One region of the Streptomyces sp. NPDC058620 genome, then DNA from elsewhere that is predicted to be linked to it. Evidence: riboswitches for the same ligand, from Rfam matches in the RefSeq annotation. Region 1 holds a riboswitch; the other holds the start of a gene.
What was found. Region 1 has a riboswitch for cyclic di-AMP ahead of ACFWSK_RS01730 (transglycosylase SLT domain-containing protein). Riboswitches for the same ligand answer to the same signal wherever they lie in the genome.
Positions count from the first base shown of each region.

Region 2: it holds a riboswitch for cyclic di-AMP, as region 1 does, so the genes downstream of both, ACFWSK_RS12380 (transglycosylase family protein) here and ACFWSK_RS01730 (transglycosylase SLT domain-containing protein) in region 1, are expected to answer to the same signal.

Region 1 covers NZ_JBHXQO010000001.1:394,240-401,456, reverse strand. Annotated here, with positions in the region: gene ACFWSK_RS01765 (SDR family oxidoreductase) at 1-561, shown strand, start outside; gene ACFWSK_RS01760 (cryptochrome/photolyase family protein) at 635-2,014, shown strand; gene ACFWSK_RS01755 (ATP-binding protein) at 2,168-3,424, shown strand; gene ACFWSK_RS01750 (DUF5988 family protein) at 3,536-3,742, shown strand; gene ACFWSK_RS01745 (DUF6069 family protein) at 3,921-4,343, shown strand; partial or broken gene ACFWSK_RS01740 (IS630 family transposase) at 4,381-4,470, opposite strand; gene ACFWSK_RS01735 (hypothetical protein) at 4,539-4,685, shown strand; cyclic di-AMP (ydaO/yuaA leader) riboswitch at 5,039-5,225, shown strand; gene ACFWSK_RS01730 (transglycosylase SLT domain-containing protein) at 5,230-6,048, shown strand; gene ACFWSK_RS01725 (GNAT family N-acetyltransferase) at 6,155-6,655, shown strand; gene ACFWSK_RS01720 (PepSY domain-containing protein) at 6,745-7,217, opposite strand, start outside.
Region 2 covers NZ_JBHXQO010000009.1:120,728-127,944, forward strand. Annotated here, with positions in the region: gene ACFWSK_RS12365 (nucleoside triphosphate pyrophosphohydrolase) at 1-699, shown strand, start outside; gene ACFWSK_RS12370 (cytochrome P450) at 1,097-2,362, shown strand; gene ACFWSK_RS12375 (transglycosylase family protein) at 2,468-3,454, shown strand; cyclic di-AMP (ydaO/yuaA leader) riboswitch at 3,745-3,916, shown strand; gene ACFWSK_RS12380 (transglycosylase family protein) at 3,920-4,633, shown strand; gene eno (phosphopyruvate hydratase) at 4,994-6,274, shown strand; gene ACFWSK_RS12390 (septum formation initiator family protein) at 6,398-6,868, shown strand; gene ACFWSK_RS12395 (DUF501 domain-containing protein) at 6,949-7,217, shown strand, end outside.

The sequences.
Region 1 (7,217 bases):
TCGGCCTCGACCCCCGGCATTCCCAGTGATCCGCTGCCCACGGACCCCGACTGGGCGGGCGGAAGCCTGTACAGCGATGTGCGGGAACGCGAGGTGGACGCACCGCCCGAGGCGCTCTGGCGCGTGATCGAGGGCATCGGCGGCGACCACGGCTGGTACTCGTTCCCGCTGGCCTGGGCCGTACGGGGCTGGCTCGACCGGCTGATCGGCGGGGTCGGGCTGCGCCGCGGCAGGCGGGACGCCGAACGGCTCAGGATGGGGGACTCGCTGGATTTCTGGCGGGTCGAGGAGATCCGGCCGGGGCGCCTGCTGCGGCTGCGCGCGGAGATGCGCCTGCCCGGTCTGGCCTGGCTGGAGATGTACTGCGAGAAGGGCGCCGACGGCCGGTCGCACTACCGCCAGCGTGCCCTGTTCCACCCGCGCGGCCTGCTGGGCCACGCCTACTGGTGGAGCGTGTCCCCCTTCCACGCCGTCGTCTTCGGTGGCATGGCCCGCAACATCGCGCGCGCGGCCACCAAGGTCGCCGCACCCACACGGGTGAAATCCACGGCACTTGACTGAACGCCGCAACCAAGGAGTGCGGCGGGACGGAAGGTGTCAGCGTTCCGCTCCGACTCCTGTCAGAGGTACCCCCATGACCGTCGCAGTCGTCCTGTTCACCTCCAATCTGCGGCTGCACGACAATCCGCCCCTGCACGCGGCACTCGCGGCGGCGGACGAGGTGGTGCCGCTGTTCGTCCTCGACGAACACATCGCGGACGTGGGCTTCGGTGTGCCCAACCGCCGCGCCTTCCTCGCCGACTGCCTCGCCGACCTCGACGCCGGCCTCCGCGACCGCGGCGGACGTCTGGTGATCCGCTCGGGCGTGCCGGCCGAGGAGGTGTGCCGCGTGGCCGCCGAGGCGGGGGCCCGGGACGTGTACCTGGCGGCGGGAGTCACCGCGTACGCACACCTGCGCGAGGAGGGGCTCCGCACCGCCCTGGAATCGCAGGGGTGCCGACTGCACGTCCATGACGCGGTGGTCACGGCCGTCGCCCCGGGCGCGCTGACCCCGGCCGGTTCGGGTTCCGACCACTTCGCGGTGTTCACGCCGTACTTCCGGCGGTGGTCCGGGCAGCCCGTGCGGGAGGTGTTCGCGGCCCCCCGCACGGTGCGCGTGCCGCGCGGTCCCGGCTCGGAGGCCGTTCCCTCGCGTACGGCCGTGCCGGGTGTCGCCGAAGGACTGGCCCGGGGTGGCGAGACCGAGGCACGGAAGCGGTTCGCCGCGTGGTACCGCGACGGGATCGCGGAGTACGAGGACCGCCACGACGATCTGGCGGGCGATGCCACCTCACGGCTCTCCCCCGACCTGCACTTCGGAACCCTCTCCCCCGTCGAGCTGATCCACCGGGCCCGTACGACGGGCGGAGCGGGCGCCGACGCCTTCGTACGCCAGCTGTGCTGGCGGGACTTCCACCACCAGGTCATGGCCGCCCGCCCGGCGGCCGCGCACGCCGACTACCGGACACGGCGGGACCGGTGGCGCACCGAGCGGTCCGCGGCCGGCGACATCGCCGCCTGGCAGGAGGGCCGGACCGGTTATCCGGTGGTGGACGCCGCCATGCGCCAACTGCGCCACGAGGGATGGATGCACAACCGCGGACGCCTGCTCACCGCGAGTTTCCTCGCCAAGACCCTGTACGTCGACTGGCGGATCGGCGCCCGGCACTTCCTCCGCCTGCTGGTGGACGGCGATGTCGCGAACAACCAGCTCAACTGGCAGTGGGTGGCGGGAACGGGCACGGACAGCCGGCCCAATCGCGTACTCAACCCCGTACTCCAGGGCAAGCGGTACGACCCCGACGGCACGTACGTGCGCCGTTGGGTGCCCGAGCTGACGGGCATCGAGGGCGGTGCGGTGCACGAGCCGTGGAAGCTGCCCGGCCCGGCGCGGGCCCGGTACGCCTACCCGGAGCCCGTCGTGGGACTGGCGGAGGGGCTCGCCCGGTTCAAGGAGGCGCGCGACCTGGCGTGAGGCTCCCGCAGCCCCGCCCCGTACCCGGAATCCACCGCTCGTACCGTTTCCCTTTCGTACGACTGCGGCCGTGGTGTTGTCCTCGACGGCGCACGACGGCCGGCCGCTGGGGATCTAGCGTCTCCGGGACCACCCCGAGGCGAGGAGCGGCACGTGAACTGGCTCATCCATGACTACCGCGAGGACGATCTGGCGGCAGTAGTCCATCTCATCGATACGACGGCGGGCCTCGGCCAGGAGTCCGTCTTCTCCCTCGCCGAGTGCATCAGCGCACTGACGTCCCGCCAGCCCGCGGTGGTGGCCGTCCACCGCGGGCGGCCCATCGGCGCCGCACTGGCGCATGTGTCGGGGGGCCGGGCCTGGGTGATGCGGATCGCCATCGAACCGGCCTGGCGCGGCCGGGGCCTGGCCAGCGCGCTGCTGGTGGAGCTCGAACGCCGGCTGATCGAGGCGCGGGTGCGCCGGATCGCCTACGTGCTGGCGGAGGAGGAACTGCTCGGCGAGGGGCTGCGCAAGGCCGGGTACACACGGCGGCCCGCCGTCGCCTATTTCGAGAAGGCGGAACCGGCCACGGGCACCCCGGCCGATCTCCTGGAGGAACTGGGCGGCAGGGTGCTGTCCGGTGATCTGTGGGACAGGGTGGCGGGCATGGAGGCGGAGAAGAGCCTCATCGAGCGCCGTGTCGTCATGCCCCTCGCCGAACCGGAGCGTGCGGCCCGGCACGGGGTCCTCCCGCCCCGCGCCATCACCCTGTTCGGTCCGCCGGGGACCGGCAAGACCACCTTCGCCCGGGCCATCGCCTCACGCCTCGGCTGGCCCTTCGTCGAACTGCTGCCGTCCCGCCTTGCCGACGAGGGCAATCTCGCCGCCGCACTGCGCACGGCCTTCGCCCGGATCGCGGAACTGGAACGGGTGCTGGTCTTCATCGACGAGGTCGAGGAGATAGCTCCCGTACGCGGAGAGCGCCCGGAGCCCGGCCTGCACGGCGTCACCAATGAACTCCTCAAGCTCATCCCCGGCTTCCGTGAACGGGACGAGCGGCTACTGGTGTGCGCCACCAACTCCATCCGCTCACTGGACCCGGCCTTCCTCCGTCCGGGGCGCTTCGACTACCTGGTGCCGATCGGCACCCCGGACGCGGCGGCGCGGGCGGCGATCTGGTCACGCCATTCGGCCCGGCGGGACGACGTCGACGTGGACGCGCTGGTCGCGGCGAGCGAGCTGTTCACCCCGGCCGACATCGAGCACGCGGCCCGGACCGCGGCCCAGGCCGCCTTCGAACGCGACGTCGCCGAGGCCGGTGCGGACACCGACGACTATCTCGCCGCCCTCGGCCAGTGCCGGCCGACCGTCACCCCTGCCGTCATCGCCGAGTTCACCGCCGACATCACCACGCACGCCCGCACCTGAGCCGATACCGGAGCTGCCCGTCATCCCGGGCCCCCTGCCCCTCCGGCGCACGATGCCGTGACCTCGGCGCGTCATGGAGGAGCCGGGCAGCTCTCCGGGCAGACTTTCCCCATGGCCAACGCAACGAAAGCAGCCCTAGAAGGCGGCCCCGACGACCTTCCCGAGCGGATCGTCTCCGTCACCGGACCCGGGCCGGACGTCAAGGTCCCGTTCCGAGGCGGGTACGAACACTTCAAGGCGACCGACCGTCAGAAGGAAACCTCCGAGGGCCAGTTGCCCGTCTACGAATGGTGGGAGCGCACGGAAGTACCCGGTTAGTCGACAGCGGGCCTGCTCTCGTCGTACCACGGGATGTCGCACAGACGGCTCTTGACCTCAAGCGCGGTTCAGGTTGGAGGCTACTCGTACGCACCACTGGCGGCCAGTGGCGGCGCAGCACTTCACACATCGGAGAAGCCCCATGTCGAGCAATACGGTTCAGAACCCCGGCCCCGCAGTGTCTGACGCACCCCCGGTCCACCGCTCCGGCCTCACCTGGTGGAAGGCGCTGGCCACCGGGGCGGTCTGCGCGGTCGTCGTCAATCTGGTCGTCCTCGCCGTCGCCAAGCTGGCCGATGCCTCGCTCATCATCGTCAACGGCGGCGAAGAGCATCCGATCACGGTCGGGGGCGTCATCGGCGCCTCGGTCGTCCCGCTGGTCGTCGGGACGGGCGCCGCCCTGCTGCTGTCCCTGTGGAAACTGGTCTTCCTGCGGATCGCGCAGTACTTGGGCGGCGGCCTGGCACTGCTGTCGGTCGCCGGTCCGCTGTCGTCCGGCGCCGATGGCGGCACCGTCGCCGCCCTGGCCCTGATGCACATCACCCTCGGGGTGATGGTCGTCACCACTCTGGAGCTCCACCGCCGCCACCGGCTCCTCTAGGGCTGTGGCCGTGAACCGACCTTTGCCGGGTTGGATGTCAGGCGGCGATGGGTAGTGGTCTGCCACCCCAGCGGATGCCCTTCTCGTTTCGGATGCGGGCGCGTTCACACCGTTGGGGGGCCAGGACGTGTCAGCCTCAACGCGGCCGACCCGGCGGGGATCGGCGCCGGCGCGATCGCCGGTCCCGAGGGAATCGTGCGCCAGCAGGCCGGCGCGGGCGAGGAGGTCCTCGTCGACGTCCTCGATCTCGACACCGTCACGCGCGTCCGTACGGTTCCGCCGGCCTCAACCGGCCGTGGGACCAGCTCGCACGGTACGGCAGCCGCGTCCGCCTGCCGATGACGGAGGGTCGTTCCAGCCGACCCCGAACGGCCAAGCCGCGCGGAAGCCAAGCAAATAAGGCGAATACGGACTTTTAGCGGCAATGGTCCTCTATGGCTCATAGCATTCTTTTGACCCGAACCGCACTGACTCCCCTTCGCGCAAATCGCCCTTTTCGGACTCAGTGGCCAGCGTCACGTCACGGATCGGCAGCTTCCCGATCCGTGCCCCGCATCCCTTCTGCGGGAAGAGAGTTGACTCCGCGGTCCGGGTGAATTCAGCGGCGATCCCGTTCATCGATCTTGTAAATGAATTGTGATCCGGAATTCGGGGCTTGTCGCTTTCGGCTTTTCTCGCCTACGGTCACCCTCAATCCGGATGGAACGCCGAATCCTGCCGCCGTCCGGGAACCCAGACCACCCACGCCCGGCAGGAGCGGGGGACCCAGGTAAGTCGCCGATCCGTTATGCGGAACGGCTTGGGGTTAAGTCGCATGCACCTGCGGCCAGGCATCTCCAGCCTGAACCCGACAGCTCACCTCGTAGGCGACGGAGAGGAATTCGCCATGCCCACGATGGGTAAGCACCGTCGTACCAAGTCCAGCCCGCTGACCCGGGGTCTCGTCGCCATCACCGCGGGCGGAGCCGTTCTCGCCCTTCCGGTGATCGGCGCCACCACCGCGTCCGCCGCGCCCGCGCAATCGTTCTCCGCCGAAAAGGCAGGTGCGCCGGCAGCCGCTCCTGCCAAGGCAATCACCGCACAGAAGGCCGGGATCACCAGCTATTCCGTGATCAAGGGTGATTCCCTGCACAAGATCGCCGAGGGACACTCCCTGAATGGCGGTTGGCAGAAGCTCTACAAGGACAACGAGAAGGCCATCGGCGACAATCCTGGGCTTATTCGCCCGGGTCTGAAGCTGACCATTGGCGCCAAGTCCGAGGCCAAGGCTTCCGGTTCGTCCACCGACCGCACGGCTGCGGGCAGCGACCGCGCGGACCGTTCGGAGCGGTCCAGCACACTGGCCGCGAAGACCGCCGCGCCCGCCGCCCAGCCCGCGACGTACACGAACGACCTCGACGGCTGGATCAAGGAGTCGCTGGCAGTCATGGCCGAGCACGGCATCCCCGGCACCTACGAGGGCATCCACCGCAACATCATGCGCGAGTCCTCGGGCAACCCGCAGATCGTCAACAACTGGGACTCGAACGCCGCGGCGGGCACCCCGTCCAAGGGCCTTCTCCAGGTCATCGACCCGACGTTCGAGGCGTACCACGTGCCCGGTACGTCGACGGACAGCTTCGACCCGGTCGCCAACATCACCGCGGCGTGCAACTACGCCGCCGACAAGTACGGCTCCATCGACAACGTCTTCGGCGCCTACTGATACTCCGGCACCGGCCGCGGTTCACGACTGCCGGGTGGTGAGGGTCCGACAGGCCCTCACCACCCGGCAGTTCCGCATGTGCGCCGACCATGGAAGACTCGCACGCATGCCCGAACTCCAGCTCCTGAGACCCGACCACGCCGCCGCCCTGCTCGCCTTCGAGCAGGAGAACCGGGCCTACTTCGCCGCCTCGGTCCCGGACCGCGGCGACGAGTACTTCGCACGGTTCGACGCACGGCACAGCAGCCTCCTGGCCGAGCAGGCCGACGGGCTGTGCTATTTCCATGTGCTGGTGGGCGAGGGCGGCGAGGTGCTTGGCCGGGTGAACCTGGTGGACGTGGCGGACGGCTCCGCCGACCTCGGATACCGGATCGCCGAGAAGGCCGCCGGGCAGGGCCTGGCCACGACCGCCGTCCGCCAGGTATGCGTACTGGCCGTCACTCAGTACGGTCTGACCGCGCTGCGGGCCTCGACCACGCTGGACAACGCCGGCTCCCAGGCCGTACTGGCCAGGACGGGCTTCGTACGCACCGGCGAGACCGTGCTCGGCGGCCACCCGGGCCTCTCCTACGAACGCCCCCTGGACGCGGACGCGCTGCTCCCCTGACATCGGTCACGGGAACAGCGCGGGATGTCCGCACCTGGCTGGTGGTGGCGAGCCGGAATCCGGCCCGCCACCACGGCGCGGGGACCGCGTCAGTCGCGGTCGGTCTCCTCGCGGAGGATCTTGCCGCTGGCCGCGTCCACCTCGAACTCGCTCTTGTTCCAGTCCGCGGCGACGACGTCGACGGCCCAGACAAGGGTGTCGTCGTCGTTGGTGTCCAGGCCGATCGAGGTGACCTTCCCCTTCTGCTTGTCCGTGGCGACCTTGGCCGCCTGCTGGGACGTCTGCTTCGCCTTGGTGATCCAGTCGGCCATCTCACGCTTGTCGGCCGCGTCCTGATCGGTGTCCGCGGCCGTCTCGATCACCTTGCCGGAGACGGCGTCGATACGGACGGTGTGGGCGGTCCCGTCCTTCTCGACGACCTCCGCCACCCACACCGGACCGGTGGGGCTGCCGCTCGGGGAGGCGCTGCCGGTGGGGCTGCCACTCGGACTTCCACCGGGGCTGGCCGCTCCGGTCGGGCTGCCACTGGGGCTACCGCTCGGGCTGGCCGTGCCGCCGGGGC
Region 2 (7,217 bases), on a different contig from region 1:
ACCGACGGGCTCGCCCGGCTCGGCGGCTCGGGCCGGGTGCAGATGCCGGACCTGGAGCTGCTGCCCGGTTCGTACGATCTGCCGGGTGCCCGCCTCCTCGATCTGGTCCAGGTCATGGACCGGATCAGGCTCGTCTGCCCGTGGTCCTCGCAGAAGACGCACAAGGGGCTGGCCAAGTACGCCATCGAGGAGGCGTACGAGCTCGTCGAGGCCATCGAGGACGGCGACCGGGACGAACTGCGCGAGGAGCTGGGGGACGTCCTGCTCCAGGTCGTCTTCCACGCCCGGATCGCGCAGGAGGACCCCGACGAGCCGTTCGACATCGACGACGTCGCGGCCGGCCTCGTGGAGAAGCTGATCCACCGCCACCCGCATGTGTTCGGTGACGAGAGCGCCGAGACTCCCGAGGACGTCCACGCGCACTGGCAGCGCACCAAGGCGATCGAGAAGCAGCGCGACTCGGTCACCGAAGGCGTCCCGCTCGGCCAGCCCGGCCTTGCTCTGGCCGCCAAGCTGGGCAGCCGCGTTCGCGGTGCCGGGCTCGATGTCGCGCTCCCCGCGGGTGACTCCATCGGGTACGAACTCCTCGCCCTCGCCGTACGGGCCGAACAGGACGGAACCGACCCGGAGGCCGCCCTGCGCGCGGCGGCCCGCACCTACCGCGACGAGATCCTGGCGGCGGAGGGCAACCCCCGCTAGTACCTGGAGGCACGGGACGAACCGGCCGAGGAGATCGAACGGCTCACCGGATGGCGGTCGGCAAGGCGCTGGAGACCGGGCACCACGCCGCCGGGCGGGCGATCGCGGAGCTGCGGTCGGGGGACGGGGAGGCGGCGGCTAACGTCGAGGGGTGAACGACAGCCCCGCCGACATCCCCGCCGCGAGCCCTGCGGACAGCTCCGCAGACACCCCCGCCGACGCCCCCGCCGACGCCCCGGGGGACAGCTCCGCCGAGTCCGAGTCCGAGTCCGAGTCCGAGTTCGGGACCGGGACCGGGAGCGGGATCGGCACCGCCCCCGGCTCCGTGGCCCCGACCGGCCTCCCCGACGGTTCCCCCACAGGGTGTCCCGTCGGCCATGCGGCCGGAAGCCCCGCGATCCCCGCCGCCCCCGAGCTCTTCACCTGGGAGTTCGCCACCGACCCGTACCCCGCCTACGCCTGGCTGCGCGAGCACAGCCCCGTGCACAGGACGACGCTGCCCAGCGGGGTCGAGGCGTGGCTCGTGACCCGGTACGCGGACGCCAGGCAGGCGCTCGCCGACACCCGGCTGTCCAAGGACCCGGCGAACCATGCCGGATCGGCGCACGCCAAGGGCAGGACGGGCATCCCGGGGGAGCGCAAGGCGGAGCTGATGACGCATCTGCTGAACATCGACCCGCCGGACCACACCCGGCTGCGCCGCCTCGTCGCCAAGGCGTTCACCCCGCGCCGGGTTGCCGAGTTCGCGCCACGCGTGCAGGAGCTGACGGACCGGCTCATCGACAACTTCGTGGCGGAGGGGAAGGCGGACCTCATCCACGACTTCGCGTTCCCGCTGCCCATCTACGCCATCTGCGACCTGCTCGGCGTCCCGCCGGAGGACCAGGACGACTTCCGCGACTGGGCGGGCATGATGATCCGGCACGGCGGCGGCCCGCGCGGCGGGGTGGCCAGGTCGGTGAAGAAGATGCGGGGCTACCTCGCCGAACTGATCCACCGCAAACGGGAGAATCCGGGTGACGACCTGATTTCGGGTCTGATCCGGACGAGCGACCACGGCGAGCACCTGACCGAGAACGAGGCCGCCGCGATGGCGTTCATCCTTCTCTTCGCCGGCTTCGAGACAACGGTCAACCTCATCGGCAACGGCACGTACGCCCTGCTGCGCAACCCCGGCGAGCGCGAACGGCTCCAGCGCTCGCTCGCCGCGGGGGAGACGGACCTCCTGGCCACCGGCCTGGAGGAACTGCTGCGGTACGACGGCCCGGTGGAGCTCGCCACCTGGCGGTACGCCACGGAGCCCGTCACCCTCGGCGGACAGGACATCGCCGCCGGGGACCCCGTACTGGTCGTCCTCGCGGCCGCCGACCGGGACCCGGAGCGATTCCGCGATCCGGACACGCTGGACCTCGCGCGGAGTGACAATCAGCACGTGGGATACGGGCACGGCATCCACTACTGCCTGGGGGCCCCGCTCGCCCGGCTGGAAGGACAGACCGCACTGGCAACGCTGCTCAGGCGCCTTCCTGACCTGCGCCTTGCGGTGGAACCTGCCGATTTGCGGTGGCGCGGCGGGCTGATCATGCGCGGACTGCGCACCCTTCCGGTGGAGTTCGCACCCGGCCCGCGCGCCGCGCAAGGTGACACTCTGTCAATACCGTGACTTTCACGTGATCTCCGCTGCATCGACTTGTGACACACGTTCGAGTCCCGCTAGGTTCACCGTTCATCACAGCAGTCACATGTCAGTCACACGGAAGGCAATCCCATGGGCTCCGCGAACGGCAGACACCGCCGCCCTCGCCAGGCACCCGCCATCGTCGTCGCCGCAGGCGTGACGGGATCGGCCATCGCCATCCCGCTGCTCGGCGCGACCGGTGCGCACGCCGCAGACGCCTCGACCTGGGACCGGGTCGCCGAGTGCGAGAGCGGCGGCATGTGGAGTGCGGACCTGGGCAACGGCTACTACGGCGGCCTGCAGTTCTCCCAGGACACCTGGTCGGCGTACGGCGGCTCGGCGTACGCGCCCCGCGCCGACCTCGCCAGCCGCTCGCAGCAGATAGCCGTCGCGGAGAAGGTCCTGAAGGACGAGGGGCCGCAGGCGTGGCCGAGCTGCGCGGTGATCTCCGGGCTCGCGCTGGACGGGACCCTGCCGGGCGTAGACCCGGGCGGCGTGCCCTCCGCCGACCCGTCGGACTCGCTGCTGCCGTCCGGCACTCCGTCGGACGACGCGAAGGACGAAACGAACAAGCAGGACAAGGTCGATAAGTCCGGCGAGTCCGGCGAGTCCGGCGAGTCGGACGCAGCGGTCGAGTCCGACAAGAACGGCGTGACCGGTGAGGCGGCCGATTCCGAGGGCTCGGGCGCGACGGCGCCGCCCTCCACCACGCCGTCTCCCGAGGCGTCCGACGCTCCGGCCGTCGCGGACCGGAGCGGCGGCAAGCACCGCGGCACGCCGGCCCCCGAGGCGACTCCGGACGCGGACCGGGACAGCGCGCGTGACTCCGGCCGGCACGCCTCGCGCGGTGACGGCCAGGCGCGCGACACGGGTGCGGCGCTCCCTGACGAGGGCTACACCGTCCGGCCCGGCGACAACCTCTGGGCGATTGCTGACGCACAGAAGGTTCCCGGCGGCTGGACCGAGCTGTACGAGGCCAACAAGAACGAGCTCGGCTCCGACCCGGACCTCATCCTTCCCGGCCAGAACCTCGATCTGGGGCTGACGGACGCCACGGATGGCTCCAAGCGCAACTGATCCAATTCGGGAAAACGCCCTAAAATCGAGGGCAGTTCAGGGGCCTATGTCCACTTATACGTAAGTGAGACATGGGTCTCTTTGCTTCAACTGTCGCGTCGCGTCCGGGTGGTGCGTCCACGCCCCCTCCGACCTGCGAAAACGTTCATCCATCCGGGGCAAGTAAGGGACGAATGGCCGGTATGTCCCTCTTTGAATGTCGGGGTTGCCTATGTTTACGGTCGGAACCGCTCGCACCGCGGGCCCCGTCGACCGTCACGCCGAATCCTGCCGTCGGTCGAAGGGAACAGACGCGTAAAGCGCCGTAGGCAGGAGCGGGGGACCCAGGTAAGCGCCGGGCCCGATCGTCGGGAGACGACTCAGGACCGGCTTGGGGTGAAGTCGCGCGCTAGGACGTGCGACCGGGCAACTCACTTGGCCCGAACCCGACAGCTCACCTCGTAGGCGTCGGTGAGGAGAAGCTCCATGCTGTTTTCCAGCAAGGCCAAGCACCGCCGCCCGTCCAAGGCCGCCCGTGTCGTCACGCTCGCCGGTGTCGCCGGTGCCGCCGTCGCCGTCCCGCTGATGGGTGCGACCGGCGCCTCCGCCGCCTCCGTCGCCACGTGGGACGCCGTCGCCCAGTGCGAGTCCGGTGGCAACTGGTCCATCAACACCGGCAACGGCTACTACGGCGGTCTGCAGTTCTCGCAGTCCAGCTGGGCCGCCGCCGGCGGTACGCAGTACGCGTCCCGCGCCGACCTGGCCACCAAGTCGCAGCAGATCGCCACCGCCGAGAAGCTCCTCGACATGCAGGGCCCGGGTGCCTGGGCCTGTGCCGGCGCCGGCAACCTGACCAACGACGGTGTGGACCCGGGTGTCGACACCGGCTCCGCGCAGGCCGGCGGCGACGAGCAGCCGCAGCAGCAGGCCCCCGAGCGTGCGGCCGAGCAGCCCACCACGCGCAGCGAGCAGCGCACCGCCCCGAAGGCCGAGGCGCCGAAGACCGTCACCACCCCGACCGGCGAGAAGGTCGAGAAGGGTGACGGCGAGTACAAGGTGAAGACCGGCGACACCCTCGGCAAGATCGCCGCGAAGCACGACGTCAAGGGCGGCTGGGAGAAGCTGTTCAAGCTGAACGACGACATCGTCAAGGACGCCGACCTGATCTTCCCGGGCCAGCAGCTCCACCTGACGAAGTAGTACCTGGGACTCTCCTCCCCCCCCGGGAGGGTGTCCGGCGGCATCCCTCCCGCTCTGCTCCCCGACCCGGTGCGCTCTCCCCCGTGCGCGCCGGGTCGGGGTCATTCCGGCCGCGGGCGTACCGCCGAACGGGTCCGGCTCGCACGGTCCCGGGAGCGCTGATCGTTCAAGTGTTGTAGTTACTGGTCAGTAGATTTCTGGACCTTTGCCCGTTAATGCATGCCCTTGGGTCCTTTTTCGTCCCAGGGGACGGGCGCCCGGCTGGCCGATGGGGCCCGGCCGGATAGGCTCATGCCGCAAGGCCACAGTGACCACAGTGACCCTGCACAACCAGTGTCATATCCCAGAAGGAGATGCCTCGTGCCGTCCATCGACGTCGTCGTAGCCAGGGAAATCCTCGACTCCCGGGGCAACCCCACGGTCGAGGTCGAGGTTGGCCTCGACGACGGCAGCACGGGACGTGCTGCTGTTCCGTCCGGCGCCTCCACCGGTGCGTTCGAGGCCATCGAGCTTCGCGACGGAGACCCCAACCGCTACATGGGCAAGGGCGTGGAGAAGGCCGTCCTCGCCGTCATCGAGCAGATCGGCCCGGAGCTCGTCGGGTACGACGCCACCGAGCAGCGCCTCATCGACCAGGCGATGTTCGACCTGGACGCCACCGAGAACAAGGGCTCGCTCGGCGCCAACGCCATCCTCGGCGTTTCGCTCGCCGTGGCGCACGCCGCCTCCGAGGCGTCCGACCTGCCGCTCTTCCGCTACCTCGGCGGCCCGAACGCGCACCTGCTGCCCGTTCCGATGATGAACATCCTGAACGGCGGCTCGCACGCCGACTCCAACGTGGACATCCAGGAGTTCATGATCGCGCCGATCGGTGCGGAGTCCTTCTCCGAGGCCCTGCGCTGGGGTGCGGAGGTCTACCACACGCTGAAGAAGGTCCTGAAGACCAAGGGCCTGTCCACCGGTCTCGGTGACGAGGGCGGCTTCGCCCCGAACCTGGAGTCCAACCGCGCCGCCCTGGACCTCATCGTCGAAGCCATCAAGGAAGCCGGTTACGTCCCGGGCCGCGACATCGGCCTCGCGCTCGACGTCGCCGCGTCCGAGTTCTACAAGGACGGCTCGTACGAGTTCGAGGGCAAGTCCCGCTCGGCCGCCGAGATGACCGAGTACTACGAGGAGCTCGTCTCCGCGTACCCGCTCATCTCCATCGAGGACCCGCTGTACGAGGACGACTGGGCCGGCTGGAAGGTCATCACCGAGAAGCTCGGCTCCAAGGTGCAGATCGTCGGTGACGACCTCTTCGTCACCAACCCGGAGCGCCTGGCCCGCGGCATCGAGGAGGGCTCCGCGAACGCCCTGCTCGTGAAGGTCAACCAGATCGGTTCGCTGACCGAGACCCTGGACGCCGTCGAGATGGCCCAGCGCAACGGCTTCAAGTGCATGATGTCGCACCGCTCCGGTGAGACCGAGGACGTCACGATCGCCGACCTCGCCGTCGCCGTGAACTGCGGTCAGATCAAGACCGGCGCCCCGGCCCGCTCGGACCGCGTCGCCAAGTACAACCAGCTGCTGCGCATCGAGGAGATCCTCGACGACGCCGCGGTGTACGCGGGCCGTTCGGCGTTCCCGCGCTTCAAGGGCTGATCACCGGCTCCCGGGGCTGACCACCGGCCCTTCGCGGGCCGAAGTCACCAGCCTCCGTCCGTCCCCGCACTCGGTCCCGTACCGTGTGCGGGGACCGACGTGTGTAATGGGGAGGCGTGAGAGATGGCCGGGAAGGACCGCGACCGGTTCTCCACCGCGACCAGGCTGCGACTGCTCGGTGAGCAGACCGCGGCCCGCGTCTACCGGTCCCAGAACCGGCGCCAGGCCCGCCGCTCCCGGCTCACCGGCCGCGCCGCGTTCCTCGCCCTGGTCGTCTGCTCCCTCGTGGTCGCGCTCGCGTACCCGGTGCGGCAGTACGTCTCCCAGCGCGAGGAGATCGCCGACCAGGAGCGCCTGTCGCAGGACGCACGCCGGCGGACCGAGGAACTGCGCGACGAGAAGGCGCGGCTGAAGGACGACGCGTACATCCGGCGGCTGGCCCGCGAGCACCTTCACTACGTACTCCCGGGGGAGACCGGTTTCACCGTGATCGATCCCGACGCGGCCGAGGACCGCCGCGGGGAGCCGGGCACGACGGACCGCGCCTGGCACTCGAACCTCTGGGACGGCGTGGACACCGCCGACCGCGACTGACCGGCAGCACGCGACCGACCCGCACCACCCGCGCCACCCGCATCATTTGAGAAGCACCTTCGAGCAGAACCAAGGCAGGCATGGAAACCCCCCCTCCGCAGACCGAATCCACCACGCCCACCGACGCGGACATCGCCGCGTTCGAGCAGCAGCTCGGGCGCCCGCCGCGCGGGCTGCGCGCCATCGCGCACCGCTGCCCGTGCGGCAACCCGGACGTGGTCGAGACGCAGCCCCGTCTGGAGGACGGCACGCCGTTCCCGACGACCTTCTATCTGACCTGTCCGCGTGCCGCTTCCGCGATCGGCACGCTGGAGGCGAACGGGGTCATGAAGGACATGACCGAGCGTCT